Regions from separate parts of the Staphylococcus delphini genome, predicted to be linked through region 3. Evidence: predicted binding sites of a transcription regulator. Region 3 holds the regulator's gene; each other region holds the start of a gene.
What was found. Region 3 encodes CtsR, which represses protease genes until heat stress. Its sites were predicted from a motif close to ATGGTCAATAAAGGTCAAACA; they were not measured.

Region 1 (10,260 bases), 390 kb from region 3:
AAATGTGGCACGTGTTTATTTTGGGACTGACACACGGATCCAAACATTATTGATGGGGGTATTACTTGCCCTTGTTTGGCCACCATTTCAATTAAAAGCGAAAGTGAACCGCAAGATGCGCATGATGATTGATACTGCGGGTGTCGTCGGCTTGGCGATTTTGTTCATTTGTTTCAAGTTCGTATCTGAGACGAATAGTATTCTTTATTACGGTGGATTTTTTCTCATTTCAGCTGTCACATTATTAGTTATCGCGAGCAGTGTGCATCCTTCAGGGTATTTTGCGAAGTTTTTAGGCAACAAAGTTTTTACCTTTATAGGGAGTCGTTCATATAGTTTGTATTTATGGCATTATCCGATTATTGTGTTAATTCACCATCAGTTCGTGCAAGGTCAAATTCCACCTTTAGTTTATGTCGTTGAAATTTTATTGATGGTACTCATGGCGGAGTTTTCTTACAAATTTATCGAACAGCCATTTAGAAAAGAAGGCTTTAACATTTTCGCCTTTCATCATTTAAAAAATTGGCGTTCACAAAAGGTTTTGCGGACATGGTTAGTGCTTATTTTACTTATTCCAACGTTACTCGTGATGGTGGGGGTCTTTAACCGTTTCGCCCAAAATAATAGTGCGCAAGTAACAGAAGTGAATACCGAAGAAATTGATAAACTGATTACCCAGCCACTGCCGTTACCACAACTTGAAATTGATGGCTTTGTCGTCAAAGGGAATAAGCAAAAATATGCATCATGGAAACCGTTATTGATTGGTGATTCCGTGATGGTAGACATTGGTGATTACTTTAAATCATTTGTGCCTAAAGCAGACATTAACGGTAAAGTTGGACGTCAATTGGTCGAAGCCACTTCTCTTGCTAAACAACAGTATCAAAGCTATCGTGATAAAAATGACATTGTCGTCCTTGAATTAGGGACAAATGGTGATTTTACAGATGAACAGTTGAACAGTTTGCTAGAACAATTTGGCAAGGCCGATATTTATCTCGTCAATACACGCGTTCCACGTTCTTATGAATCACATGTGAATCAAGTATTAGCGAAAGCCGCGAAAAAACGAGCGAATGTGACGTTAGTCGATTGGTATAGTCGTTCTGAAAATCATACAGAATATTTTGCGCCGGACGGTATTCATTTAGAGCCACCAGGTGTACGCGCATTAACGAACAGTATTATTCAAGCGATCGAAAAAAATCACAGTACGAAGAAAAAGAATAAGTAAGAAAAGGAGGGGATGGGACATAAAAATTTCAAGTCTCAATCCATTCATATATTTTTGACTGATTAAATGATTTTAAAGTAGTTGGAAAATGAGGATGAATGGATAAAACATTGATGCTATTGATTTATTGATTTCATAAACTTGCCTTCAGTTTCCCTGTATTTGATATAAGATTGCCTAGAAGGCTGAGACTCCTGAGGGAATGCGTGCATACTGCTGACAGTCGCTTCTTTACTTTAATAGTGGTTGCTGTTTATCGCAGTAGCTGTCTGACTTCTCAACGTATACACTTTTGAGAAGTCTAGTCAGCCTTGCGGGGGCAGTACGACGAAATCTTTGTTACACATGAGATTTCTGTACTGCTCCCAAAATCCACGATGAATGGGTGCGCTGGGAATCAATAAACGGTGTTCCAAAAGCAGGATTTTCGACAGAACTCCCGCGATTTCGGCAAAATTTGGAAATCAATTTTGCTCATCGCTCTGTTCTGCTCAAATCCTAAGCGCTTTTGTCACAACCTCCCCTCAGCCCCTAGAAAGCGAAGCCATGAAGGCAATCTAAAGCCACAAATCATAGGGAGGGCAAGTTTAACAAAAATATTGCATCAATAGCATCAAAAATTTTAAAGCCCCATCCCTTGGTATACACAACAAAATATAGTAAAGGAGCTGAGGAAACTTAATGGTCCAGCTCCTATTTTTAATGATTGAAAAAGCTGAATGGGGTTAAATATATGAGGAAGCATTAAAAAAATAGTCAAAAAAAGTCAAAGTTATCGATTGATTTTTAGTGAATGTGGCCTTATAATAGAATTAAGGTCAAAGAAAGTCAAAGTCAATCCGACCTATTTCAATAAAGGAGTGAGACATTTTGGACATTAATCAAATGACACATGCGATTCAAAATGCACTTCAAAAAGCAATTGAACATGCGAAAACGTACAAATTAACAAATGTAGAAGTAGAGGCTGTATTAAAAGCAGTTCTCGAAGCACCAGAAAGCTTATTCCAAAGTATTTTAGAACGTGCAAACATTGATACGCATGCTTTAAACCAAGCTTATGAGGACAAGCTAAAAAATTATCCTACAGTGAAAGGTGACAACGTCCAATACGGGCAATATATGTCCCCTCAAATGAACAATTTATTCGTTAAAGCTGAAAATTACATGCAAGCATATGATGATCAATATATTTCGATGGAACATGTTTTACGTGCGGCCATCGATGTTGATGAAACGACGAAGCAATTTGTTGACGGTAAAAAAGAGGTCATCATTGAAATCATTAAAAAGATAAGAGGAGGGAATCATGTGACTACACAAAATCCTGAAGTAAACTACGAAGCATTAGCAAAATATGGTCGTGACCTCGTTGAAGAAGTCCGTAAAGGCAACATGGACCCTGTCATTGGTCGTGATGAAGAAATTCGTAATACGATTCGCATTTTAAGTCGAAAAACGAAAAACAACCCTGTGCTTATCGGTGAACCCGGTGTCGGTAAAACGGCGATTGTTGAAGGATTGGCACAACGTATCGTAAAAAGAGATGTGCCGGATTCATTGCTTGATAAGACTGTGTTTGAGTTAGACTTGAGTGCGCTCGTTGCAGGTGCGAAATACCGTGGTGAATTTGAAGAACGACTCAAAGCGGTATTGAAAGAAGTGAAAGAATCAGAAGGCCGTATTTTACTCTTTATAGATGAAATTCATATGTTGGTCGGTGCAGGTAAAACGGACGGTGCGATGGATGCCGGCAATATGTTGAAACCGATGTTAGCTAGAGGTGAATTGCACTGTATTGGTGCGACAACATTAAATGAGTATCGTGAATATATTGAAAAAGATTCTGCGTTAGAGCGTCGTTTCCAAAAAGTTGCGGTTGCAGAGCCGACTGTTGAAGATACGATTTCTATTTTAAGAGGTTTGAAAGAACGTTATGAAGTCCATCATGGTGTGCGTATTCAAGACCGTGCACTCGTTGCGGCAGCGGAATTGTCAGATCGCTATATTACAGATCGATTCTTACCGGATAAAGCGATTGATTTAGTCGACCAAGCTTCAGCAACGATTCGTACAGAAATGGGTTCAAATCCAACTGAACTCGACCAAGCGAATCGTCGTGTGATGCAGTTAGAAATTGAAGAAAATGCATTGAAAAAAGAGTCTGATGAAGCAAGTCGTATTCGTTTGAAAGAATTACAAGAAGAATTAGCTGAAGAAAAAGAAAAACAAGCAGCATTGCAAGCACGTGTGGAAAATGAAAAAGAAAAAATTGCAAAAGTGCAAGAAAAACGTGCAGAGCTTGATGAAAGTCGTAAAGCATTAGAAGATGCAGAAAACAACTATGACCTTGAAAAAGCAGCGATTCTTCAACACGGTAAGATACCAGAATTAGAAAAAGAATTAAAAGCGTTAGAAGCGGCATTCCAAGAAGAAAAAGGGACAGACTCAGACCGCATTATTCGTGAAGTTGTGACAGACGAAGAAATCGGTGAAATCGTCAGTCAGTGGACAGGTATTCCTGTGTCGAAATTGGTCGAAACTGAACGTGAAAAATTATTACACTTATCCGATATTTTACATGAGCGTGTCGTAGGTCAAGATCGTGCGGTAGATTTAGTCGCAGATGCGGTCGTACGGGCGAGAGCAGGAATTAAAGACCCAAATCGTCCTATTGGTTCATTCCTATTTTTAGGGCCAACAGGGGTCGGTAAAACAGAATTAGCCAAATCATTAGCGTCATCATTGTTTGATTCTGAAAAACATATGATTCGCATTGATATGAGTGAATATATGGAAAAACACGCGGTCTCTCGTTTAATCGGAGCGCCTCCAGGTTATGTAGGTCATGATGAAGGGGGGCAATTAACGGAAGCAGTGAGACGTAATCCTTATTCAGTCATTTTGTTAGACGAGGTAGAAAAAGCACATACAGATGTCTTTAACGTATTACTGCAAATTTTAGATGAAGGTCGTTTAACAGATTCAAAAGGACGTAGCGTTGATTTCAAAAACACAATTATTATCATGACAAGTAATATCGGTTCACAAATTTTACTTGAAAATGTGAAAGATAGTGGCAAGATTGATGAGGCAACAGAAAAAGCAGTCATGAACAGTTTGAATGCCTACTTTAAACCTGAAATTTTAAACCGTATGGACGATATCGTATTATTCAAACCATTAACTGTGGATGACATGCAAATGATTGTCGATAAAATCTTGATTAACTTGAACATGCGCTTAATGGATCAACGTATTACATTAGAAATTTCAGACGAAGCAGCAAAATGGATGGGTGAAACAGCATACGAACCACAATTTGGTGCACGCCCACTTAAACGCTTCGTACAGCGACATGTCGAAACACCACTTGCACGTATGATGATTAAAGAAAATTTACCAGAAGGCACAATCGTACGTGGTGACTTGAAAGATGGCGACATTCATTTTGAAGTAGAAAAACCGCAAAGCGTAGAGAGTGAAAACGAATAGATTCAAGGTAGAGACTGGGAGACAATGAAGCTTCCAGTCTTTCTTTCGTTGTCATAAACATAAAAAATTTAATAGAAATATTGAGATTTACTGAAAAAGGTTTTAATATAGATGTGTGAATTTAATATTAACCAAATTCGCGCATTATACATAGAAAAGGTGAAGAACTTGAATAAATGGACAAAAGCATCAGCAGCACTTTTAGCATTAGGCATCGTTTCTTCTAGCGTATCGACAGCAACATATGCTTCAGGTAGTGGCGCGGTTAAAACAGAACAAACAGAAAAGCACGAAACAAAAGAGAAAGATAAAGCAGCACAAACGCTAGGTCAACAAAACATCATGAGTGTGGCTTGGTATCAAAACTCAGCAGAAGCTAAAGCGTTGTATGCACAAGGTTATAACGCAGCAAAAGAAACATTAAGCAAGAAAATTAAAAATCACCACGGTGGTAAAAAGTTAGCGATCGTCCTTGATATTGATGAAACGGTACTCGATAACTCACCGTATCAAGCAACGAATGCATTAAAAGGTCAATCTTTCCCAGAAGGTTGGCATGAATGGGTACAATCTGCACAAGCGAAACCTGTATATGGTGCGAAATCATTCTTGAAATATGCAGATCGTCATGATGTTGAAATCTTTTATGTATCAGATCGTTCACATGAAAAAGATTTAGACGCGACAATCAAAAACTTAAGAAATGAAAAGTTACCACAAGCCGATAAAAAGCATGTGTTATTGAAAAAAGAAGGGGAAAAAGGTAAAACTGAACGTCGTGATAAAGTACGTACAGATTACAATTTAGTGATGTTATTTGGTGACAACTTATTAGACTTTGATGAGCCTAAAGAACCGACAGCGAAGTCACGTGAAGCTTTAGTGAAGCAACATGAAGATGATTTCGGTAGCAAGTACATCATTTTCCCTAACCCAATGTATGGCAGCTGGGAAGCGACATTATACGACAATAACTACGGCTTAGAAAACAATAAAAAAATTCAAAGTCGTGAACAGTCATTACGTTACTTTGATGCGAAAACAAATAAAGTAAAATCATATGAAATGCAGTAAATTTTACTCAACCTTAAAAACTGATGAGGCATGATGGAAGTCTCGTCAGTTTTTTTACATATAGCAAGTGCTTTGAAATACGTGTGGCATATGTAAAAAAGGCAAGACATTGAACAAAACTTCTGTTCAACATCTAACCTTTTCAAAATTACATACTATGTCAAATCTCATTCGTATCTTGTGATTGTTTAGGTGGTGTCGTTGCAACATCTAACAATGCAAGTGCAATCACCATAATGACAGCGACAAACAGTGGTGTCACAACATTGAGTGGACCGCCACCACTCAAGCTATTTAAAACGAAATTAATCATTTCTACAAGTAAAATAGCCCAAATCAATGTGATGAAGTATTTCATTGTATATTGCCTCCATTTAACTGATAATTCTATTATAGTACGCTTGAGATGTTTTGTATACCATCCCTAGCATGTCACTTGTCTTTTTTTGTGACAATATGTTAAATTAATACCTGGTATTAAAAAATTTAAAAGAAGGTGTTCAAACCATGAATGTAGGTATTAAAGGATTTGGCGCATATGCCCCAGATCGTGTTGTCGATAATGCATATTTTGAATCATACCTAGATACTTCTGACGAATGGATTTCACAAATGACTGGGATTAAAGAACGTAGATGGGCAGATGAGAATCAAGATACATCTGATTTAGCGTATGAAGCAAGTATTCGTGCGATTGAAGATGCAGGTATCGATGCACAAGACATAGACATGGTTATTGTTGCAACATCTACTGGAGATCATCGTTTTCCAACAGTGGCAAATATGTTACAACAGAGACTAGGACTCGGTAAAGTTGCATCTATGGATCAATTAGCCGCATGTTCTGGATTTATGTACGGTATCGTTACGGCGCGTTCATTTGTATTATCAGGTGAATATCAAAATGTGCTTGTAGTCGGTGCAGATAAACTTTCAAAAATTACAGATTTAAATGACCGTTCAACTGCTATTCTGTTTGGAGACGGTGCAGGTGCAGTGATTATTGGCGAAGTATCTGAAAATCGTGGTATTCTGAGCTATGAGTTAGGTTCAGATGGTGTTGGTGGCAAATACCTTTACCAAGATCAAGAAACAAACTTTATTCGTATGAATGGCCGCGAAGTTTTCAAATTTGCGGTACGTGTGATGGGTGAATCGTCACAACGTGCAGTTGAAAAAGCGAATTTAGGCCCAGATGACATTAATATGTTTATTCCACACCAAGCGAATATCCGTATTATGGAATCCGCGCGTCAACGATTAAATTTACCAAAAGAGAAAATGAGTGTTTCAGTGGATAAATTTGGTAACACATCAGCAGCTTCTATCCCGCTCAGTGTCAAACAAGAACTAGAAAATGGACGTATTAAAGACGATGATGTCGTTGTTTTTGTAGGCTTCGGTGGCGGACTCACTTGGGGCTCAATCGTCATCAGATGGGGTAAATAAATAGAGGAGGAAATGAATATGACAAAAAAACAGCGTGTTGTAGTGACAGGTCTTGGTGGCTTATCACCAATCGGAAATGATGTCCCGACAATGTGGGAAAATGCATTAAAAGGTGTGAATGGTATCGATAAAATTACAAGAATCGATACTGAACCTTACCAAGTACACATTGGTGGAGAACTGAAAGATTTTAATGTAGAAGACTTTATTCCTAAAAAAGAAGCACGTAAAATGGCGCGTTTTACACAATATGCCGTTGTAGCATCACGTGAAGCGTTAACAGATTCAGGACTTACTATTGATGAAACGAATGCGAATCGTGTCGGCGTATGGATTGGTTCAGGCATTGGTGGTATGGAAACATTTGAACAAGCATATGATCAATTGAAAGCTAAAGGACCACGTCGCGTTAGTCCTTTCTTCGTACCGATGTTAATTCCAGACATGGCATCAGGACAAGTGTCAATCGATACAGGTGCGAAAGGGCCAAACGGTGCAACAGTTACAGCATGTGCGACTGCAACGAACTCTATTGGTGAAGCGTTTAAAATTATCGAACGTGGCGATGCAGATGTGATGATTGCAGGTGGAACAGAAGCGCCAATCACACATATGTCTATTGCAGGGTTCAGTGCGAGCCGTGCATTAACTACAAACGGTGATATCGAAACAGCATGTCGTCCATTCCAAGAAGGTCGTGACGGTTTTGTCATGGGTGAAGGTGCAGGGATTTTAATTTTAGAATCATTAGAATCTGCACAAGCACGTGGCGCGAAAATTTATGCTGAGCTTGTCGGATACGGTGCGACAGGTGATGCATATCATATTACTGCGCCAGGTCCAGAAGGTGAAGGGGGTTCTCGTGCGATGGAAGCTGCGATTAAAGATGCAGGTATCCAACCGAGCGACATCCAGTACCTCAATGCTCACGGCACAAGTACACCAGTAGGCGACTTATCTGAAATTCAAGCGGTTAAAAATACGTTTGGTGAAGCAGCGTATAACCTTAAAATTAGTTCTACAAAATCAATGACGGGTCACTTATTAGGTGCAACAGGTGGTGTTGAAGCGATTTTCTCTATTTTATCCATCCGTGATAGTAAAATCGCACCGACTATCCATGCAAATTCACCAGATCCAGAAATTGACTTAGATATTACACCAAACGTTGCGGTGGATCATGACATCGAATACGCAATGAGTAACAGTTTAGGATTTGGTGGACACAATGCTGTATTAATTTTCAAGAAATATAGTGAATAGAATGATAAAACTCAGCGATGATGCTTTCTATGACGATAGAGGGTGTCATCGCTTTATTCATGTCTGTAACTTTTTCTAAAAAACAGTACGACGATGAATGCGAGGACAGCACAAACGACATAGACGATACCATAGTGAAGCGGGACTAACAACTCAAATAAGACATACGATAAGAGGGTCAAACCGGATACAATACTTTGTGTTAATGAAAATACGCGTGATTTGAAATGTTCTTCAATCATTTGATGCATCATCATTTGAAATGGAATATGATTCAGCGACATTGAACAGCCTAACCACACGTTACTGAGCAATATCAAACTATAGACGAGCATAGGATGCGTGAGTGAAAAGTATGTAGATGCAACAATGAGTAAGGATAATGCTTGTAATATCATGGAGATGACATATAAATTTTTAATATGGCTATTGATTTTAAACATTGAGATAACGAGCGAGGATGATCACTTTTAATGAATGATGGTGAAATAAGAAAATTCTGTTAATTTTTCAACTATAAAAAAGACGAGGTCATTCTAAATTGCCTCGTCTTTTTGGGTCATATCATGGTTAAAGCAATTTTCATATCTTTGAATAGTTATACATCACTGTTTGTATTAGAAGTACATTTGAATGGTTACATGAGGGTCTGATTTGAAAATGAAATAGTAATAAGTCACTATATAATAGTAGAAAGTCGTCACAAACATTCCGTTTATGCAATAAAGTCATATTGCCGTCATACTGCTATATGGCTATAAAAGCAGTATGTATCGCTAGATGTCTATTAACGAAATAAATACTTTGAACTTGTATGATATGGCTAACTTCAAAGTAATCAAGCATCACAGTGACATTTCGGAATAATCAGACTTCATATACATGCTAAACAAACATTTGTGCATAACACATATACAGTTTTTTAAATTAAATATGCAATAATGATCGCTAATAAAAAGTAAATGAGCTGCATGATTAAAGCAGGTTTAATCCATGGTGATACGAAATGATGTGCTTTTTTAGGCTCTTTAGGGTTAAAAAATTCATCATCTTCTATACGTGAGCGATTTTTTTTGCGCATCATTTGATAACGAAATTTTCTAAAACCATAACTAGTGACGTCAAGTATCCCTTCTTGCACAACTAATAAAGTGAATAAAAGGATGCCGACTAAGACAGAAAAAGTAAAAAAAATATTCAATAGATGCGTCACAGTGTGCGTCGTCAATGCCCATATCATCAAGCTTCCAATAGGTGTCAATAAAATATAAATCAGTGCATTTTTGTTTAAAGTTTTCATCATTTCAGTCCTTTTTAGTATTTACTTACATCATTGTAAACGAAAGTGCATCATTTGGCATTAAATTCTTAACAGCCAAAAATTTTATTAACGTTTAAAACGGTTGGTGCAAAGCTTGCAACGCTATAAACTTTATTGCATTAAATTAAAACTGTATTGATTAAATTTTATGAAAAGTCTATAATGGCATTAATATTTCTGAAAATTTGGAAGGGAATGTTAATTCGTAAGTAGGGGGTAAAAATCAATGCTTAGATATACGTTAAAGCGTTTGCTGTATATGGTCATTTCTCTATTCATCATTGTAACCATTACATTTTTCTTGATGAAATTAATGCCAGGTTCACCATTTAACGATGAAAAGTTAAGTGAACAACAAAAGACAATTTTGAATGAGAAATATGGATTAAATGATCCACTACCTGTTCAGTACGGCAAC
Region 2 (10,260 bases), 290 kb from region 3:
ATTAAGCGTGTGTTTTTAGAGCCGGCAGATGTGCAACCGATGGACGAAGCGATTGAAGCATTGCGTGAAGCGGATTTGATTGTGTTAGGTCCAGGCTCGTTATACACGAGTGTGATTTCAAACTTGTGTGTCAAAGGCATTGCCAATGCGATAGTCGAAAGTGACGCGAAAAAATTATATGTTTCTAACATTATGACGCAACCGGGCGAAACAGATCATTACACAGTCATGGATCATATCGATGCCATTCATCAACAACTCGGTGATCATGTGCTTGATTTTGTGATTGCGAATCAACTAGAATTTTCACCTCAGATTATTGAAAAATATGAATCAAAGGGCGCAAAGCCTGTGTATTATGATAAGGATGAATTGAATCAACTCGGTGTGCAGCTCGTGACAGGACAGCATCTTGTAGAAGTTTCAGAGCATGATTATGTGCGCCATCGTACAGAAGTTTTGGCAGAAATGATTTATGAAATTGCCTTACAAGAAATTAGTACGATTCAGTTTGACCCAGATCAATTCAAATCCTAATTGTAGCCATTTTGAACCATAGCAAATAGAAAGGGAAAGATTCATTATGAGCTTTGCATCTGAAATGAAAAATGAACTGACACGAATTGAAGTTGACCATGCGAATGCTAAGGCAGAACTGAGCGCACTGATTCGAATGAACGGGGCCTTGAGTCTGTCTAATCAACAATTTGTGATTAATATCCAAACGGAAAATGCAACGACGGCGCGACGTATTTATTCACTGATTAAATTTGTGTTTAAAGTTGAAGTTGAAATATTAGTGCGCAAAAAAATGAAGTTGAAGAAAAACAATATTTATATTTGTCGAATAAAAATGAAGACGAAGGAAATTTTGGATGAACTTGGGATTTTGAAAAACGGCATGTTCAGCCATGATATCGCTCCTGAAATGGTGAAAGATGACGAAATGAGACGGAGTTACTTACGTGGCGCATTTTTAGCAGGTGGCTCCGTGAACAATCCAGAAACGTCTTCATATCATTTAGAAATTTTCTCGCTCTATGAAGGTCATTCAACTGGTTTGACACAATTGATGAATACGTATGAGTTAAATGCAAAAAGTTTAGAACGTAAAAAGGGATGGATTACATATCTCAAAGAAGCTGAACGCATTGCTGAATTTTTAAGTTTGATAGGTGGTTATCAAGCGTTATTAAAGTTTGAAGATGTGAGAATTGTCCGAGATATGCGAAATTCAGTTAATCGTCTCGTTAATTGTGAGACGGCAAATTTGAATAAGACAGTCAGTGCGGCCATGAAACAAGTGGAAAGTATTCAATTGATTGATCAAGAAATCGGCATTGATAATTTGCCAGATCGACTAAGAGAAGTTGCGAGATTACGTATTGAGCACCAAGATGTCTCGCTAAAAGAATTAGGTGAAATGGTGAGCACCGGTACCATTTCCAAATCAGGCATTAACCATCGTTTGAGAAAACTGAATGAAATGGCTGATAAAATTAGAAGTGGAGAACCATTTGAAGTGTAAAAGCCATATTTATCTCATCATAACCATCATCAACAACGTAAAAGTTACAATAACGACTTAATCGGGAATAGATGAATGAAAGTCCATAAAAAGGCCGTGAAATGTTCGTCATCCAGCGCGCTATTGACTATTAAAACAAAAAGAACCCCGCCGTTATGGGATTCTTAATTTTAAAAAGTGTGTTATTGAATGGTATGAACCCCCTCGAGAGGAATCGAACCTCTATCGTAAGAACCGGAATCTTATGTGTTATCCATTACACTACGAGGGGTTAATTGCGTAAGTCTATTCACCATTGTACCTTTCGGGCATGCGAGGGTCAACTCCTAACACAAATATGTCTAAGAGTGCGTTGTTTTTGACCATTTTTGACTTTTGCGTTAGAATAAACATAAATTAAACAATTTAGGAGGAATCACCAAATGAATTTAATTCCTACAGTTATTGAAACGACAAACCGCGGTGAACGCGCATACGATATTTATTCACGTTTATTGAAAGACCGTATCATCATGTTAGGTTCAGCGATTGATGATAACGTAGCAAACTCAATCGTATCACAATTGTTATTCTTACAAGCACAAGACGCGGAGAAAGATATTTATTTATATATTAATTCACCTGGTGGTAGTGTGACAGCTGGTTTTGCGATTTACGATACAATTCAACATATTAAACCAGATGTACAAACAATTTGTATCGGTATGGCAGCATCTATGGGATCATTCTTATTAGCTGCAGGTGCAAAAGGTAAACGTTTCGCATTACCAAACGCAGAAGTGATGATTCACCAACCCCTTGGCGGTGCACAAGGTCAAGCGACTGAAATCGAAATCGCAGCGAAACACATTTTAAGAACACGTGAAAGATTAAATAAAATTTTATCAGAACGTACAGGTCAACCTATTGAAAAAATCGAAAAAGATACAGACCGTGACAACTTCTTAACTGCACAAGAAGCGAAAGAATACGGTTTAATCGATGAAGTAATGGAGCCTGAAAAAGCTTAATAAAGTGATGCGATAAGTGAGGGGTGAGACAATAGTTTCATCCCTCTTTCCTATATTGGGAGGATTTGAAAGTGTGTATTCAGGGAGGAATGACGATGAAGCAACATGTTAGACGAGCGACACTTAATGATTTAGAAGCAATTATGACAATTTATAATCACGCCATTTTGCATACTACAGCAGTTTATACATACGAACCCACAAATATTGAAGAACGACGCCAATGGCTAGCACAAAAGGAACGTGATGGCTATCCTGTTTTTGTTTATGAAAATGAAGGGACAGTGTTAGGTTTTGCGACTTATGGCCCTTTTAGAAATTGGCCCGCCTATCAATTTACCATTGAGCATTCCATCTATGTTAGCCCCGATGCAAGAAGACAAGGTGTGGCGTCTCAGTTATTAACGGTGGTGATTGAAGATGCAACGGCGAATGGTTATCAAACGATTGTGGCTGGCATTGATGATAGCAATGAAGGAAGTTTGAAATTGCATGAAAAAATGGGCTTCAACAATATAGGCACATTGGAAAAGGTCGGCTATAAATTTGAACGTTGGCTCAATCTTGCATTCTATCAAAAGCAGTTAAAATAAGATGAAAATTGAACGTTGGGCTGTTAAAAGTGATTATAGACCACTAAAAAGATGACTCTGAGTGTAAAAAAGGTTGTAAAATCAACAACAACTCGAGTCATCTATAGTGGTTTTTATTTTGAATATAAATCCTTTAAAGCTGACGGCAAGGTTGGAAAGTCGAATTGAAAGCCTAAGTCTGATATTTTTTGTGGCACCATGTATTGTGTATCGAGTATGAGCGTCGACATTTTACCGAGCACAAGACGTAGCATCAATGCAGGCATCCAAGTGTAATGTGGTCGATGCATGACGCTTCCTAAAACTTTGCCGAATTGATGCTGTGTTTCGGGTGCTGGTGCTGATAAATTATAAGGTCCTGAAGCTTTGGGAGACTGAATGAGAAATTGAATGGCACATACTAAATCTGATAAATGAATCCATGAGTACCATTGACGGCCATTCCCCACACGTCCACCGACAAAGAAACGATAAGGCATTGCCATCATGGGTAGTGCGCCACCGTCACGAGATAGAATCAGTCCAAAACGTCCGCAGATGACACGTGTGCCAAGTTGTTCAAACAGTGTCGCTTGTCTTTCCCACTGATACACGATTTCTGATAATAAATCGTGCGGTGTCGTTTGATATGATTCAGTGTACACAGCGGTTTCTGATGGTGGATAATATCCCATAGCACTGGCATTAAATAGCACATCTGGTTTTCTCTCACGTTGTTTAAATAAGTCAAACAGCGCACTTGTCGCTTGAATACGACTGGTCATCATAAGCTGCTGATGCTGAGGTGTCCAACGTTTGTTCAATGTAGCGCCTGCTAAATTAATGACAATGTCAATGTGCGGGACTTCTTCTTCCCAACCGTCCTTGCTCCAATTTATATAATGTACATGTTGTTGTTGCGAGGTTTTATCACTTCTTGTCAGGATATAAATCATCGCTTCATTAGAACGTGTAAGTTGTTCAACTAAAGCACGTCCCACCATACCAGTGCCACCTGTAATTAAATAGCGTTTCATAGGCTTCACTCCTTTACTTTATGTGCGTTCATAGTATTGTCAATAAATGGTCATCAATTCTTCACTAACGATGTCTTAAATCTGTTTATTTTTTCACAAAGTACGTTATAATAGAGATACCTTCGATAATTAATACATCTCTTAATTAAATTCAGTATACCCCTTAAATATATACGACGAAGGTATTTTTGACTCCCTTTAGTAGAGATCTGGATGATGCAGCATTCAGATCTCTTTATTTTTGTTAGGGCATCGTTATCGTCTTCGTTGATAGCTTCAAAGTGCCTCATAAAAATGACCCGTGTAAGATAATTATTTATTTTTACGTTGACGGTCATTCATTTTTTGATTGATGAACTTACCAATGACACGATAAACGATGAAACGAATGAGCATATTAACAATTCTTTTCATTTTAACTCTCCTTTACATCTGTCGTAGTACATACATTCCTTTATTTTTACAAATTAAACTTAAGGACGTGTCAGACTTAACTAGAATTAGAAACCTGTATTAAAAAAAGCTTTTCGCATGAATGATTTCAAGAGATATAAACGGGTAAATAATAAGATGAATAGTAAAAAGTTAAATGGTTCTATTTCATGGCTATGTCCGGCGTGATAGATAGAAAGAGAGAGGCGATCATGTGACAATCAGATGATCGTGACGTTTACATTCATTGAAATTCCAGTATACTAAAAGCTAACGCATTTTATTAATTACAATAAAATGCGTGCGTTAAGTTTTGAATTCACAATGAAATATGATTGAATAAAATATATTGTCATCAATTTATAAAGAGAGGGAATGCAATGTCAGCACCAAAACCAAATGAGCAAGGTAACCGCAATGTGAAACCGAATAAAAAAAAGAGACGTTTACTCGGCTTTTTAAGTGTCGTCGTCATACTATTATTGCTCGGGGGCCTCGTCTTTGCCATTTTTTCATTTGTCGATCAATCGCATAGAGGGAATGAACGTCTAAAAGAGAAGTCAATTGAGGAACAAAAGGAAAAGCGTGACGCAGAAATTAAAAAAGAGAGAGAACGAAAAGAACGTGAAGCTCGAGAAAAAGAACGAAGCATTGAAGCGGCTCAAGCTGAACAAGAGCGATCTATTGAAGCCGCACGTCAAGCAGAAATAGAAGCTGAACGTCAAGCGCAACTCGAGTGGCAACGTCAACAACAGCAACAACAACAAAGAGAAAAAGCAGCAGAAGCTCGAAAATCGAAGGAAAAAACGGATGACGAGAAAGACGACAGCGATAGTGAAGCAACAGAAGAGGAATCTGAAACAAAAGAGGAACGTACAACGGAAGAGGCCACGACCGAAGAATCGAAAACGACACAACCTAAACCTTCAACCGAGCAGCGTTCATCTCAAGAAGCGCAAACAGGTCAATCGCAGTCTAACGAGCGTCCAACAACTGATAGAAGTATTGCACCAAAACAGAGCTCAGAAACACCTTCCAAACCGCGCAATAGTGACGAGTCATAACGTATCGTAATTATAAACAAAATGAATAGGGCAAAAAAGGGCTGTTGAGACATGTAAATCTCAGCAGCTCTTTTTTATTAATGATGCATATCCATTTAGAAAATGAGGTTAAGAAGCAATGTTAAGAGTATCGATATAATAATAGAGAAAAGACAGCCAGGCAAACATCCTACAGGGGTACAACCGATTGTGCGCACATATGTCCGTTGAAATGGTCCTGTATCGTTTTGGAATGTATCATCTTGGCGACGGTTAATTTCATCAGGATGTCGATAGCGTGGGTCGGATGGCTCAATGACTTCGGGTTGATCAGATTGTTTAGACATAGTTTCACCTCTTTCTTTCAATGTAAATTATCTTGTCAATGATTGCAATGAATGGCGTATCGATGTTTAGTTTTAGTGAAAAATGTGAATTATAACAGCACATCAGTAATTATGTTGTGCATTGGTGGTCGTTATTTGTCCAACGTTTATAAAAATCGGGATGCTTTTTGACTTGCATTTGTTGTGCACAAATAGTATGATGAATTTGTAAACATGATCAGTATTTAGTGTATTTGGGACTAAAAATGTCACGGCATGGCTTGAATATGGCCATCTTGTCACTATTAAGGAGGCCTTTATCATGGAACGTATGATTCATGTTCAACAAAAAATTGTGCCTGACTTGATAGACAAAATGCGTCGACGTTTTTCTATTCTAACAACGATTCAAAAGTATCAACCGGTTGGGCGGCGGACTTTAAGTGAGTTGCTTAACCTCACTGAGCGTGTGCTACGTTCAGAAACAGATTTATTGAAACAACAAGAATTGATATCTGTAAAATCAACAGGTATGACATTGACTTCTCAAGGTTTAGATGTTGTCTCACAGCTGAATGCATATTTCGATCAGTATACGGACTATCATCACCTTGCACAATCCATCAAATCGACATATCAACTTGATGAAGTTCATGTGATTCCTGGTGATAGTGATAAAGATTCAAACGTTAAAGTAGAATTAGGTCGCATCGCTGGACAGCTTCTTGAAAAGCAACTGTATGACCATGCTATTGTGTCAGTAACAGGTGGCTCTACTATGGCATCGGTAAGTGACGCAATGTCGCATTTGCCTTTCCAAGTACTCTTTGTGCCGGCACGTGGCGGTCTCGGTCAAAATGTCATCTTTCAAGCGAACACAATTTGTTCTCATATGGCTCAAAGGACTGGCGGCAGTTACACAACGTTATATGTGCCTGAACAAGTGAGTGAATTGACCTATCAAAATTTAATGAACGAACCTTCAGTGATTCAAACGCTCGATAAAATACGTGAATCACAGTTTACAATACACGGCATTGGTGATGCGCTGAAAATGGCGAAGAGAAGACAATCGTCACCAGAAGTCATAGAAAAACTTCAACATCATTTTGCTGTGGGTGAAGCGTTTGGTTATTATTTTGATCAACAAGGCCAAATTATTCACAGAGTTAAAACGATTGGTATTCAACTAGAAGAAGCGCAATCAAAAGCACATATTTTTGCTGTCGCTGGCGGAGAATCCAAAGGGCTTGCGATTAAAGCTTATCTTAAGATGGCGACACCTAATACGGTGTTGATTACAGATGAAGCTGCGGCAAAAGTAATCACAAGGGAAAAATTTGTTGAAAATAAAAAGTGAGTGAATTGTTTAAGTATTGAATTGATCCACTTTTTAAATATCATTTAAAGGAGGCCATTAACATGGCAGTAAAAGTAGCAATTAACGGATTTGGTAGAATTGGTCGTTTAGCATTTAGAAGAATTCAAGATGTGGAAAATATCGACGTTGTAGCAGTAAACGATTTAACAGACGACGATATGCTTGCACACTTATTAAAATATGACTCAACACAAGGTCGTTTTACTGAAGAAGTAGAAGTAATTGACGGTGGTTTCCGTGTAAATGGTAAAGAAGTGAAATCATTCTCTGAACCAGAACCTAAAAACTTACCATGGGGCGAGTTAGACATCGACGTGGTATTAGAATGTACTGGTTTCTTCACTGATAAAGAAAAAGCTGAAGCACACATCGAAGCAGGCGCGAAAAAAGTATTAATTTCTGCACCAGCTAAAGGTGACCTTAAAACAGTTGTATATAACGTTAACCACGAAATTTTAGATGGTACTGAAACAGTTGTTTCTGGTGCTTCATGTACAACAAACTCATTAGCACCTGTTGCAAAAACTTTACAAGACAACTTCGGTATCGTTGAAGGTTTAATGACAACAATTCACGCTTACACTGGTGACCAAAACACATTAGACGCACCTCACAGAAAAGGTGACAAACGTCGTGCGCGTGCAGCTGCTGAAAACATCATCCCTAACTCAACTGGTGCTGCGAAAGCAATCGGTTTAGTTATTCCTGAAATCGATGGTAAATTAGACGGTGGTGCACAACGTGTTCCTGTAGCAACAGGTTCATTAACTGAATTAACTGTAGTATTAGAAAAAGAAGTTTCTGTTGAAGAAGTTAACAAAGTCATGAAAGAAGCAACTAACGAATCATTCGGTTACACTGAAGACGAAATCGTTTCTTCAGACGTTGTTGGTATGACTTTCGGTGCTTTATTCGACGCAACTCAAACACGTGTAATGACTGTTGGCGACCGTCAATTAGTTAAAGTTGCATCTTGGTACGACAATGAAATGTCATACACTGCTCAATTAGTTCGTACTTTAGAATATTTAGCAAGCCAATCTAAATAATATAGATTAAAATAGGTTTGTAAGTACTTAAATATGTGCTTCTAACTATTTTGTAGCTGATAGTAGGCGGGGGAGCACAAACGCTTCTCCGCTTATTTTAAAATTGAGAGCGATAACAAGGAGGATGCTTTATGGCAAAAAAGGATGTCACAAATGTTGAATTAAAGGATAAGGTTGTTCTTGTACGTGCGGATTTCAATGTTCCTATGAAAGACGGCGAAATCACGAACGACAACCGTATCGTTCAAGCATTGCCAACTTTAAAGTACATCATTGAGCAAGGTGGGAAAGTGGTCGTATTCTCACACTTAGGTAAAGTGAAAGAAGAAAGTGATAAAGAGAAACTTTCACTAGCACCTGTTGCAAAACGTTTATCAGAAAAATTAGGTCAAGATGTCCAATTTATTCCTGAAACACGTGGCGAAAAATTAGAGTCTGCAATCCAAGCATTAAATTCAGGTGATGTGTTGATGTTTGAAAATACACGTTTTGAAGATGTTGACGGTAAGAAAGAATCTAAAAATGACAGTGAATTAGGTCGTTACTGGGCATCACTTGGCGATATTTTTGTTAATGATGCATTCGGTACAGCCCACCGTGAACACGCGTCAAACGTTGGTATTTCAACACATTTAGAAACAGTTGCTGGATTTTTAATGGAAAAAGAAATTAAATTTATCGGCGGCGTTGTTGAAAATCCAAACAAACCGGTTGTTGCTATCCTTGGTGGTGCGAAAGTTTCTGATAAAATCGGTGTTATCGAAAACCTATTAAACATTGCTGACAAAGTGCTGATCGGTGGCGGTATGGCCTACACATTCTTAAAAGCACAAGGCAAAGAGATCGGTCTTTCATTACTTGAAGCAGATAAAATTGACTTCGCGAAAGATTTATTAGAACGTGCAAGCGATCAAATCGTATTACCAGTTGATGCAAAAGTTGCGAAAGAATTCTCAAACGATGCACAAATTACAACCGTTTCTATCGACGACATTCCTGAAGACCAAGAAGCAATGGATATTGGTCCTGAGACAGTTGCACTTTTCAAAGAACAATTAAAAGGTGCGCATACAGTGGTATGGAATGGACCAATGGGTGTGTTTGAATTCAGTAATTTTGCACAAGGTACAATTGGTGTTTGTGAGGCGATTGCTGAACTGCAAGATGCGACAACAATTATCGGTGGTGGCGATTCTGCAGCAGCGGCAATGCAACTTGGCTTTGAAGATGACTTCACGCACATTTCTACAGGTGGCGGCGCGTCATTAGAATACTTAGAAGGTAAAGAATTACCAGGCATTAAAGCAATTTCAAATCTATAAGTCTAGATATGAGATTTGATTGAACAATAGAGGGAGTGTTTAATAGTGAGAAAACCAATCATCGCAGGTAACTGGAAAATGAACAAAACTGTACAAGAAGCAAGAGATTTTGTACAAGCGTTACCAGCATTACCAGATACAAATGAAGTTGAGGCAGTGATTTGTGCGCCTACCATTCAACTTGATGCACTGATTTCATTAACAAAAGACAATGTTGCGCCAGGTCTTAAAATTGGTGCGCAAAACACTTATTTTGAAGATAGTGGTGCGTTCACAGGGGAAACATCTCCAGTCGCATTAGAAGCATTAGGTGTAAGCTACGTTGTTATCGGTCACTCTGAACGTCGTGACTTATTCCACGAAACAGATGAAGATATTAACAAAAAAGCACATGCAGTATTTAACCACAACATGACACCAATCATTTGTGTGGGTGAATCAGATGAAGAACGTGAAAGTGGTCAAGCGAACGAAATCGTTGAAGCACAAGTAGAAAAAGCATTAAAAGGTTTATCAGATGAACAAATTAAACAAGTTGTTATCGCATACGAACCCATTTG
Region 3 (10,260 bases):
CGTAGAGCCAAAACGGTTTTTCACCGCTCTTAAAATACGATACGCGTGATGTTCATCACCTTCAAAATAAAGCACCGTATCCACCATATGTTCCAGCAAACGCGGCCCCGCAATTTGGCCTTCTTTCGTCACATGGCCTACAATAAACGTCGCAACATTCATCTGCTTTGCGATATGCATCAAGCTTTGCGTACTTTCACGAACTTGCGACACAGAGCCCGGCGCCGAACTAATTTCAGGATGATAAATCGTTTGAATCGAGTCCACGACGATCAAATCAGGCTCGACCTTTTTCACCGCTTCATGAATAACCATTAAGTCCGTTTCCGCAAATACGTTCAGTTGACTCGCATCTTCATCTAAACGATCCGCTCTAATTTTAGTTTGATTGAGTGATTCCTCACCAGTAATATAGAGTACTCTTTTTTCTTTAGATAACGCCGCACACATTTGCAGTAACAGTGTCGACTTCCCTATCCCTGGATCGCCACCAATCAGCACGAGTGACCCTTCTACAATACCGCCACCGAGCACACGGTTTAATTCACCACTATTCGTTTGGATACGTGGCGCAAGCTCTTGTTTAATGTCATTGAGCTTTTGTATTTTAGCCGAACTTGTCTTTTGCGCCCTTACACCGTGTTTAGGACTCGCAGTTTTTTGTTCAAAAGATTCCTCCATTGAATTCCAAGCACCACAATTTGGACATTTACCCATCCATTTAGGTGATTGGTAACCACAGGCCGTACATTCAAAAATCGTTTTCGTTTTTGCCACTCAGACACCTCCGTCTCTACATATAACATACCTTATTTTATACTTGAAAAAGATTTATGACAAATGTTGTCCTTTATCATTTAAGCGCTTTAAATATGCGTTCTCATCGAAACACACGATTCAATTATAAATAATATACAACAAACACTTAAAAATGTAGCCTGTAAAAAGCAAAATCTTTTCACTACCTTACTTTAACCCACGTCGCGCACAACAAAAAACAGCGGTGAAAATCTAAATAGACCTTCACCACTGCTCTACCTCATGACCTATGATTCTGTCGTTGCTTTATCCTCATCCAACTCAACTTCCGAGATGTCATATTGGAATGTTTCGCCATCATAATCGACAGTTACATTTTTACCTTCTAACTCTTTACCTTCTAAAATAAGCTCGCTTAAGTTATCTTCCACCGTTTTTTGGATGGCACGAATCAATGGACGCGCACCATACTCTGGATCATAACCTTCTTCGGCAATTTTATCTTTCGCCGCTTCTGTCACACGTACGTTAATGTTTTGTTCAGATAAACGACTTGTTAATTTACCAACCATCATCGTTACGATTTCTTTCAATTCGTCTTTATTGAGTTTATGGAAGACAATCGTATCATCTACACGGTTCAAGAATTCAGGACGGAAGGCATTTTTCAATTCTTTCATCATCGTTTTGCGAATTGTTTCGTAGTCTTGACCTTCTGCACTACCACCGAAACCAGCAAAACGTTGATCTTGAAGTTCTTGCGCGCCGACGTTAGATGTCATAATAATCACGGTATTTCTGAAATCTACACGACGCCCTTTCGTATCTGTTAAATGACCATCATCTAACACTTGTAAAAGAATGTTAAAGACGTCTGGATGTGCTTTTTCAATCTCATCAAATAAGATGACAGAATACGGTTTACGACGTACTTTTTCAGTCAATTGACCACCATCATCGTGACCGACATATCCAGGAGGCGCCCCTACAAGACGGCTCACTGCATGTTTCTCCATGAATTCACTCATATCGACACGAATCATTGCATCTTCTTCACCGAACATTGCTTCAGCTAATGCACGGGCAAGTTCTGTTTTACCGACACCTGTTGGCCCTAAGAAGATGAAGCTACCAATTGGACGTTTCGGATCTTTCAAGCCTGCACGCGCACGACGCACTGCTTTAGAAATCGCGGTCACGGCATCATTTTGACCGATGACACGTTCATGTAATGTGTCTTCTAAGTTGAGTAAACGCTCAGACTCAGTTTCATTCAAGCGTGTTAACGGAATACCTGTCCAACCTGCAATGACTTCGGCAATATCTTCAGCAACCAATGTTGTATGTTGACCGCCTTGATGGTTTTGCCATTCATTTTTCGCTTCTTCATATTGTTTTTCAAGTTTTGTTTGTTTATCACGTAAGTTTGCAGCATTTTCGAATTCTTGTGCGTGAACTGCTGCATCTTTTTCTTTTTTCACTTGCTCGATTTGTTGTTCGATTTCTTTTAAGTTTGAAGGCGTCGTATGGCTCTTCAAGCGCACTTTTGAACTTGCCTCGTCAATCAAGTCAATCGCTTTGTCTGGTAAGAAACGGTCTTGTACATAACGGTCACTTAATTTCGCCGCTGCTTCTACCGCTTCATCAGAAATGTTAATTCTGTGATGTGCTTCATAACGATCACGTAAGCCTTTTAAGATCGCAATCGTATCTTGTACACTTGGTTCGTCAACTTGAACAGGTTGGAAACGACGTTCAAGTGCTGCATCTTTTTCGATATGCTTACGGTATTCATCTAACGTTGTCGCACCGATACATTGCAATTCGCCACGTGCAAGCGCCGGTTTTAAAATGTTAGACGCATCAATCGCACCTTCTGCACCACCTGCACCGATGAGCGTATGCATTTCGTCGATGAACAAAATGACATTACCTGCATGATGAATCTCTTCCATCACTTTTTTCAAGCGTTCTTCAAATTCACCACGATATTTCGTACCTGCCACAACAGTCCCCATATCCAATGACATGACACGTTTACCTTTTAATGTTTCAGGCACTTCATTGTTCACAATCGCTTGCGCTAAACCTTCAGCAATCGCCGTTTTACCGACACCTGGTTCACCGATTAACACAGGATTATTTTTCGTACGACGGCTCAACACTTCAATGACACGTGTAATTTCAGCGTTACGTCCTACGACTGGATCCAATGTGCCATCTTTCGCAATCACTGTTAAGTCACGCGCTAAACCATCTAATGTTGGCGTATTATTTGATTTTGCAGCTTGAGCATTTTTGTTAGACATTTCTGGGCTACCTAACGCTTTGACCACTTGAGCACGCGCTTTTGTAATATTCAAGTCTAGATTCGCGAATACACGTGCGGCCACACCTTCATTTTCACGAATAAGCCCAAGTAAAATGTGCTCTGTTCCAACGAAATTGTGTTGTAACTTACGCGCTTCGTCCATAGACAGTTCGATGACTTTTTTCGCACGTGGTGTGTAATGTAACGCACCCATTTGCTCTTGACCGTGACCAATCAGTTTTTCAACCTCTTCAATCACTTTTTCTTCTGTAATGTCAAAGCTTTCTAATACTTTTGCAGCAATGCCTTCAGGTTCTTTCATTAACCCGAGTAATAAATGTTCCGTCCCAATATTCGAATGGTTTAAACGGATTGCTTCTTCTTGTGCATGCGCGAGTACACGTTGCGCGCGTTCTGTTAATCTTCCAAATAACATATGCCAACCTCCTATTTATATATATGTTCTTAAAATCTCTGCTCGTTTTGCTTCAATAGATTGTTCATCTGTCTCATCTATCAAAAATGGTGACTGTATCGCAACCATTAATTCATTAAATCGAAAATCTTCCATATCTAAAATGCCTAAATCGACGCCCAACTTAATATCACTTAAACGATAGGACGCTTCTTCCACCGAAATTAAACGACTATACTTCAATATACCCAAAGAACGATATATTCTATCTAAAGTTTCGGTATGATTGTGTTCGTTTAATCGTTCACGTAAAGCCAGTTCTTCGTGAATAATTTGATCTACTAATTCTGTTAAGGCATCAATAATTTCTTGCTCACTTTTTCCCAACGTCAGCTGATTTGAAACTTGGTAAATATGACCATAAACTTGTGAGCCTTCACCATAAATCCCTCGAATCGTAAAGCCAAAACGGTTGATCGTCTGCGCAATGCGGTTCATCCGTTTCATAATGGATAAACCCGGCAAATGCAACATGACACTCGCACGCATCCCTGTACCGACATTCGTTGGACACGTCGTTAAATAACCGAGTTGCTCGTCATAACTGATTTGTAACGTGCGATCTAATATATCATCAATGGCGGATGCTTTTTGATAAAGTTCATTTAATGACAAATCATTACCCATTGCTTGAATTCGAATATGATCCTCTTCATTCACCATCACACTTACCGACTCATCTTCATTTAACAATACTGCAGATGCCGGTTGTTTCGTCAACTCAGGACTGATTAAGTGTTTGGCTACTAGCTTATACTTACTCAATTGGTCGAGCTCGTCTAAGCGAAGTACTTTTAAATCTGTTAATACATCTTGCACTTCATTAATGACGCGATGTCCCTCAGCTTCAGATGGAAACATGAGTGGATGCACATAGTTTTCAAGGTTGCGTGCTAAACGAATACGCGAGGACATAATGACCGGTTGTGCATTCACCTTTTTCATCCAATCACTCATATGTTGGTCTAAATTATGCATCATCTTGTTGGGACACCTCGCTTTGTTGCTCAAGTGCTTGAATTTCATCACGGACAATCGCCGCTTCTTCAAAGGCTTGTTGCGCGACTAATAATTCAAGGCGTGCACGTTTTTCTTCCAGTTGCTTTTTCAGCGCACGTTTATGTTGTGATGACTTCGGACATTTCCCTGAATGTTCGATATGACCACCTTGGACACGTCTCACAATGTCATACACGTCTTCTTTAAATGTTTCGTAACATTGCGCGCAGCCGAATTTACCGACATGTGCAATATCCTTCAACGTCATTTGACAGTTCGGACAGCGTTTTTGCTCTCGATAAACAACTTGATCCACATTCAGACCATGTTTTGCTGCCAAATGTTGCAAAATTTGTTGGATAACGAATGTGCCTTCAACGTCATCACCTTCATGCCATTGTTCGTCAGATTGATCATAACCTGATTGATCGTAAGCTTGAATAGGATGAAATTCAAGGTGCTTGTTTTGCTGTTTATCAAGTTCACGTTTATCGATTTTCATTGCACATCACCCTTCTAATAATAATTAATTACGGGAAGTAACCGTTTTAAAATATTCGCACGGATAATATCTCTCGACGCGACATCCATTTTTAATGTTTCCCGGTCCACGACTGCCGCAATCATTTTTGCTTCTCGATCCGTAATTAATTGATTTTCACGCAAGCCGTCAATAATATACAAAGCTTGTTGTTGCGAAAGGGCCGGACCAATCAACTCCATTAAGCGTTTAATGTAATTGTTTTGGTCTTTCGTTTCAACTTTTGTGATTCGAATGTAGCCACCGCCACCGCGTTTACTTTCGATTTCATAGCCGTGTTCATTAGTAAAGCGCGTCTTAATGACATAATTCAACTGAGATGGTACACAATCAAAACGCTGTGCAATATTGGCACGTTGAATTTCAACAACATCATCTTGTGCCTCTTCAAACAATTGCTTAATGTACTGTTCTATGATGTCAGACATATTATGCATGGTATCACCCCTTTTGACCATCTTTGACTATATTATAGAACCCACTTTGACCTTTTTCAACCAATTTGATTTTAAATTTGATAAATAGTTATGTTACTGCTTACATTTTTGTTGTATGATAGTCTTAGTAAAAAATTAATTAGAAAAAATAGAGGTGGAACACGCATGCATATTTTAATTGGGGTCATCGGGATAGGTGTTTTCTTAGCCCTCGCTTTTATTGCAAGTTCTGACAAAAAGAATGTACGCTGGAAATACATTGGCATCATGTTAGTCATTCAATTGATCTTAGCGTTCTTCTTACTTAAAACGAACATTGGGATTACGATTGTTGGCGGTATTGCGAACGGATTTGGCTACTTGCTTAAACAAGCAGGCGTCGGTGTAAATTTCGTTTTCGGTGGTTTAGCGAATGAAGGTGCAATGTCATTCTTCTTAAACGTTTTATTACCTATCGTCTTCATTTCTGCGTTAATCGGTATTTTGCAATATACAAAAATCTTACCATTAATCATTAACGTGTTAGGTTTCTTAATCTCAAAAATTAATGGAATGGGCCGTTTAGAATCGTACAATGCCGTTGCAGCAGCGATTTTAGGTCAATCAGAAGTTTTCATTTCACTTAAAAAACAATTGCCTTACATTACGAAACAACGCTTATACACATTGACAGCATCAGCAATGTCAACAGTATCAGCATCGATCATCGGGGCATACTTTACATTAGTTGAACCGAAATATGTTGTAACAGCAGTCGTATTAAACTTATTAGGCGGTTTCATCATCGCTTCAATTATCAATCCATATAAAGTGAATGAAGAAGACGACAAATTATTAATTGAAGAAGAAAAGAAACAACAATCCTTCTTTGAAATGTTAGGGGAATACATTTTAGACGGATTTAAAGTTGCAGTGATTGTAGGTGCGATGTTAATCGGTTATATCGCCTTAATTTCATTACTCAATGGACTGGTTGGCGGTCTTGTAAGCTTCGTTTCTGGCGGTTCAGTAGACTGGAACTTCCAAACATTAATCGGCTTTATCTTTGCACCACTCGCATTCTTAACAGGGATTCCTTGGAGTGACGCAGTGGACGCAGGTTCAATTATGGCAACGAAATTATTATCCAACGAATTCGTAGCGATGACTGAACTCGGCAAAGCATCTGGTTTATCAGAACGTTCATTAGGTATCGTGTCGGTATTCTTAGTATCATTTGCCAACTTTAGCTCAATCGGCATCATCTCAGGTGCCATCAAATCATTAAACGACGAAAAAGGCGACATGGTAGCACGTTTCGGATTAAAATTATTATTCGGTGCAACACTCGTATCATTCGTATCAGCAGCAATCGCAGGGTTCTTCTTGTAAGCTGCACAAAGTATTGGGAAAGATAAACAAATATATCACATATAAAAGAGACCCAGTCATTACGGCTGAGTCTCTATTTTGTTGTGTCTTTTCAAATCATTTAAGTTGGGCGACAGGTTTAAATTGAATATTTAAGCGTCGTTTTCATTTCTTATTATGAAAGATTAGTTTTTTCGTTAATAAAAGGTAATCAAAAAACTCGGACTAGAGACTCTTTCACTAATCCGACAATAATATAATTTATATTTTAAATTTTAGTAGATTAATCACTACATGCATTATATAATTTAAACAAGTGACAATGATATTTTAATTTTTAGTAAATCATTCTAAAAATATTTTTATCAAATATGCAACAAATGAGGATTTTAGCTTTATTTAAATGACATCATCAATGCATACAGAATTAACGGACTGGTTTAATACAAATAAATCACAGAAAAGGAAGACATCAATGAAAAAATCATTTTTAAAATTCAGTTCAACATTTTTACTTTTAACAACTATCGGCATGACGGGTACTAATGCTACGAATGTTTTGGGCGTAGAAGAAGGAACGAAAAGCATGATTGAAGATATTCAAAATGACCCGCTCGCAAAGAGAACAGCAATCTTCCAAGGTCCAAAAGGTCTGCCGTGTACCACTACAATGTTGACTTCTAATTTTGGAATTACTGCTGCACATTGTGGTAATGGGTTTGAAGAAGGTTCTGTAGGTACCGTTTACCCCGCTGAATCAGGACTATTAACACCTTTTGGATCAATGTCCATAACACTTTTTAATCCATATGAAAACAAAGATGTCGCTTTTGTATATGGTCCAGATAGCGAAAAAAGTAAGGACTATATTCATTATCAAAGAGATTTCGCACAAACTGAAATAAAACTTCAAGGTTTCACAGATGAAGAACTAAAAGGTATGATAGGTAAAAAGGTATATTCATATGGATATCCATATAACTACCACGCTCATAAACAATATAGATTCACAGGAGAAATCACTTTCGCGAATAGTGATTTTATTAAAACAAACTTACCTGCATACGGTGGTCAATCCGGCTCCTCTGTATTTTTAGAAGATAATGACCAATTGGTTGGTATATTGGTCAAAGGAGGAGATGACGATAAAAATGCAATCTTGGAACCCATAACGAAAGATATTGCTCGGTGGTACAAAGGTAAAAAAGATATTTTAGAAAATCCTATTCAATAAATCCGTAATCTAAAGTGACACCTCACCATGTTTGTATGAAAACGTAATTGGGGGATTTATCCAATTCTTTATACACCCCATATCGTATTACAACAGTAAAGGCTAGGACCATTTTGAAAGTCCTAGCCTACTTTTTTATTTATTCCTACTGCTGCATCACATGCTCAATAAAATATTGTGTCATGCGATAATCATCTGTTAATTCTGGGTGGAACGATACGCCTAAATAGCGACCTTGCTGTACAGCGATGATTTTGTCATCAATTGTCCCTAATACATCAACGGCTGATTCTGTTGATTGAATATGTGGGGCACGAATAAAGACACCTTCAATCGGTTGGTCAATGCCTTTAATGTGTAGTTCAGACTCGAAACTATCCACTTGGCGCCCAAATGAATTACGCTCTACTGTAATATCTAACTTTTGTAGATAGCCTTCTTCCCCTACGATATCTTTCGCAAGGACAATTAAGCCTGCACACGTACCAAACATAGGTAATTCTGATGCACGTAACGCCTCTTTAAAACCGTAAAGATTCATGAGACGGCGTAAAGTTGTCGATTCACCACCAGGAATAATTAAGCCATCGATTTCTTCTAATTGTTCAACTTTTTTAATTGCGATACCTTCATGACCCGCAAGTTCAATATGACGGATATGTTCACGTACCGCACCTTGCAAAGCTAATACACCGATTTTCATCTTACCAACCACGCTCTTGCATACGTTCTTCTAATGAAAGTTGATTAATATCGATACCTTTCATTGCTGTACCTAATTTTTTCGCTAACTCACCAATTAATTTATAGTCTTGGTAATGTGTCGTCGCTTGTACAATCGCTTCAGCAAATGTTTCTGGGTCTTCAGATTTGAAAATACCTGAACCTACGAATACACCGTCAGCACCTAATTCCATCATTAATGCCGCATCTTGAGGTGTTGCCACGCCGCCTGCCGCAAAGTTCACGACTGGTAAACGACCATGTTTTTTAATGTCTTTTAAGATTTCATATGGCGCACCTAAGTTTTTCGCTTCTGTCATCAATTCGTCATCGCTCATCACAGTGATACGTTTCACTTCTTGATTCACTTGGCGCATATGACGTACAGCTTCTACGATATTCCCTGTACCTGGTTCACCTTTCGTACGTAACATCGCAGCACCTTCACCGATACGACGCGCTGCTTCACCTAAGTTACGGCAGCCACAAACGAATGGCACTGTATATTCATCTTTTTTCAAATGGAACACTTCATCTGCAGGTGTTAATACTTCAGACTCATCGATATAGTCCACACCCATGGCTTCTAATACACGCGCTTCTGTAATATGACCGATACGACATTTCGCCATGACCGGAATAGATACAGCATTCATCACTTCTTCTACAATAGATGGATTACATGCACGCGCCACGCCACCTGCTGCACGAATATCAGATGGGACACGTTCAAGTGCCATGACTGCAACCGCACCTGCTTCTTCCGCAATTTTCGCTTGTTCTGCATTCACAACGTCCATAATGACGCCGCCTTTTTGCATTTCTGCCATTCCTCGTTTAACACGTTCTGATCCGACTTGTTTAGACATAGGTGATGAAACCCCCTTTTATTATTTACACAAGTAGCTTATACTATTATCTGAACCGCTTAAAGTGTCAGAATTACAAAATATTAAGGGGTCAGATTGGAGGGTGTGAGATGGAAATGCTGATGTTTGACATTAATCAACGCGCAGATCAGCCGATTTATATTCAACTTTACGATAATATTAAACAAAGTATTATCAACGGACGTATGCATGAAGGAGAAAAATTGCCTTCTAAACGTCAGCTGAGTCAATATTTGTCAGTCAGTCAAACCACAGTGGAAAATGCCTACGCACAACTCGTGGATGAGGGTTATATTTACAGTCAACCCAAGTCTGGTTTCTTTGTGAGTGACATCGAAACACTGCCATTGACTAACAAGGCACCGCTAGCCGCATTTCATTCACAGCAAAACATAACGCCCGAACCCGCTTATGCGTTTAACTTAGGCATGATAGATCAAGCACACTTTCCTTTCGATCAATTTCGAAAATATGCGAAAGAAGCGTTTGAAGAATTACAATTTCATCTCGTTGAACCAGGGCATAAGCAAGGAGATGATGC

Region 1: clpB (ATP-dependent chaperone ClpB) is a predicted target of CtsR. The motif match lies at 2,055-2,075, and genes of this name have one in related genera.
Region 2: clpP (ATP-dependent Clp endopeptidase proteolytic subunit ClpP) is a predicted target of CtsR. The motif match lies at 1,884-1,904, and genes of this name have one in related genera.

The regions. Positions count from the first base shown of each region.
Region 1 is NZ_LR134263.1:2,145,610-2,155,869, reverse strand. Features, by position in the region: gene EL101_RS10100 (acyltransferase family protein) at 1-1,240, shown strand, start outside; gene clpB (ATP-dependent chaperone ClpB) at 2,111-4,735, shown strand; gene EL101_RS10090 (5'-nucleotidase, lipoprotein e(P4) family) at 4,904-5,809, shown strand; gene EL101_RS10085 (DUF2929 family protein) at 5,970-6,167, opposite strand; gene EL101_RS10080 (beta-ketoacyl-ACP synthase III) at 6,317-7,258, shown strand; gene fabF (beta-ketoacyl-ACP synthase II) at 7,277-8,521, shown strand; gene EL101_RS10070 (MFS transporter) at 8,575-8,919, opposite strand; gene EL101_RS10065 (DUF3899 domain-containing protein) at 9,444-9,824, opposite strand; gene opp3b (oligopeptide ABC transporter permease) at 10,069-10,260, shown strand, end outside.
Region 2 is NZ_LR134263.1:2,255,066-2,265,325, reverse strand. Features, by position in the region: gene EL101_RS10655 (gluconeogenesis factor YvcK family protein) at 1-537, shown strand, start outside; gene whiA (DNA-binding protein WhiA) at 584-1,528, shown strand; tRNA gene EL101_RS10645 (tRNA-Arg) at 1,728-1,799, opposite strand; gene clpP (ATP-dependent Clp endopeptidase proteolytic subunit ClpP) at 1,951-2,538, shown strand; gene EL101_RS10635 (GNAT family N-acetyltransferase) at 2,634-3,131, shown strand; gene EL101_RS10630 (TIGR01777 family oxidoreductase) at 3,245-4,147, opposite strand; gene EL101_RS10625 (DUF4887 domain-containing protein) at 4,960-5,643, shown strand; gene EL101_RS10620 (hypothetical protein) at 5,739-5,969, opposite strand; gene EL101_RS10615 (sugar-binding transcriptional regulator) at 6,271-7,308, shown strand; gene gap (type I glyceraldehyde-3-phosphate dehydrogenase) at 7,371-8,378, shown strand; gene EL101_RS13580 (phosphoglycerate kinase) at 8,510-9,700, shown strand; gene tpiA (triose-phosphate isomerase) at 9,746-10,260, shown strand, end outside.
Region 3 is NZ_LR134263.1:2,540,411-2,550,670, forward strand. Features, by position in the region: gene radA (DNA repair protein RadA) at 1-777, opposite strand, end outside; gene EL101_RS11990 (ATP-dependent Clp protease ATP-binding subunit) at 1,047-3,506, opposite strand; gene EL101_RS11995 (protein arginine kinase) at 3,522-4,526, opposite strand; gene EL101_RS12000 (UvrB/UvrC motif-containing protein) at 4,516-5,046, opposite strand; gene EL101_RS12005 (CtsR family transcriptional regulator) at 5,061-5,522, opposite strand; gene EL101_RS12010 (NupC/NupG family nucleoside CNT transporter) at 5,688-6,893, shown strand; gene EL101_RS12015 (trypsin-like serine peptidase) at 7,348-8,106, shown strand; gene pdxT (pyridoxal 5'-phosphate synthase glutaminase subunit PdxT) at 8,252-8,809, opposite strand; gene pdxS (pyridoxal 5'-phosphate synthase lyase subunit PdxS) at 8,811-9,698, opposite strand; gene pdxR (MocR-like pyridoxine biosynthesis transcription factor PdxR) at 9,809-10,260, shown strand, end outside.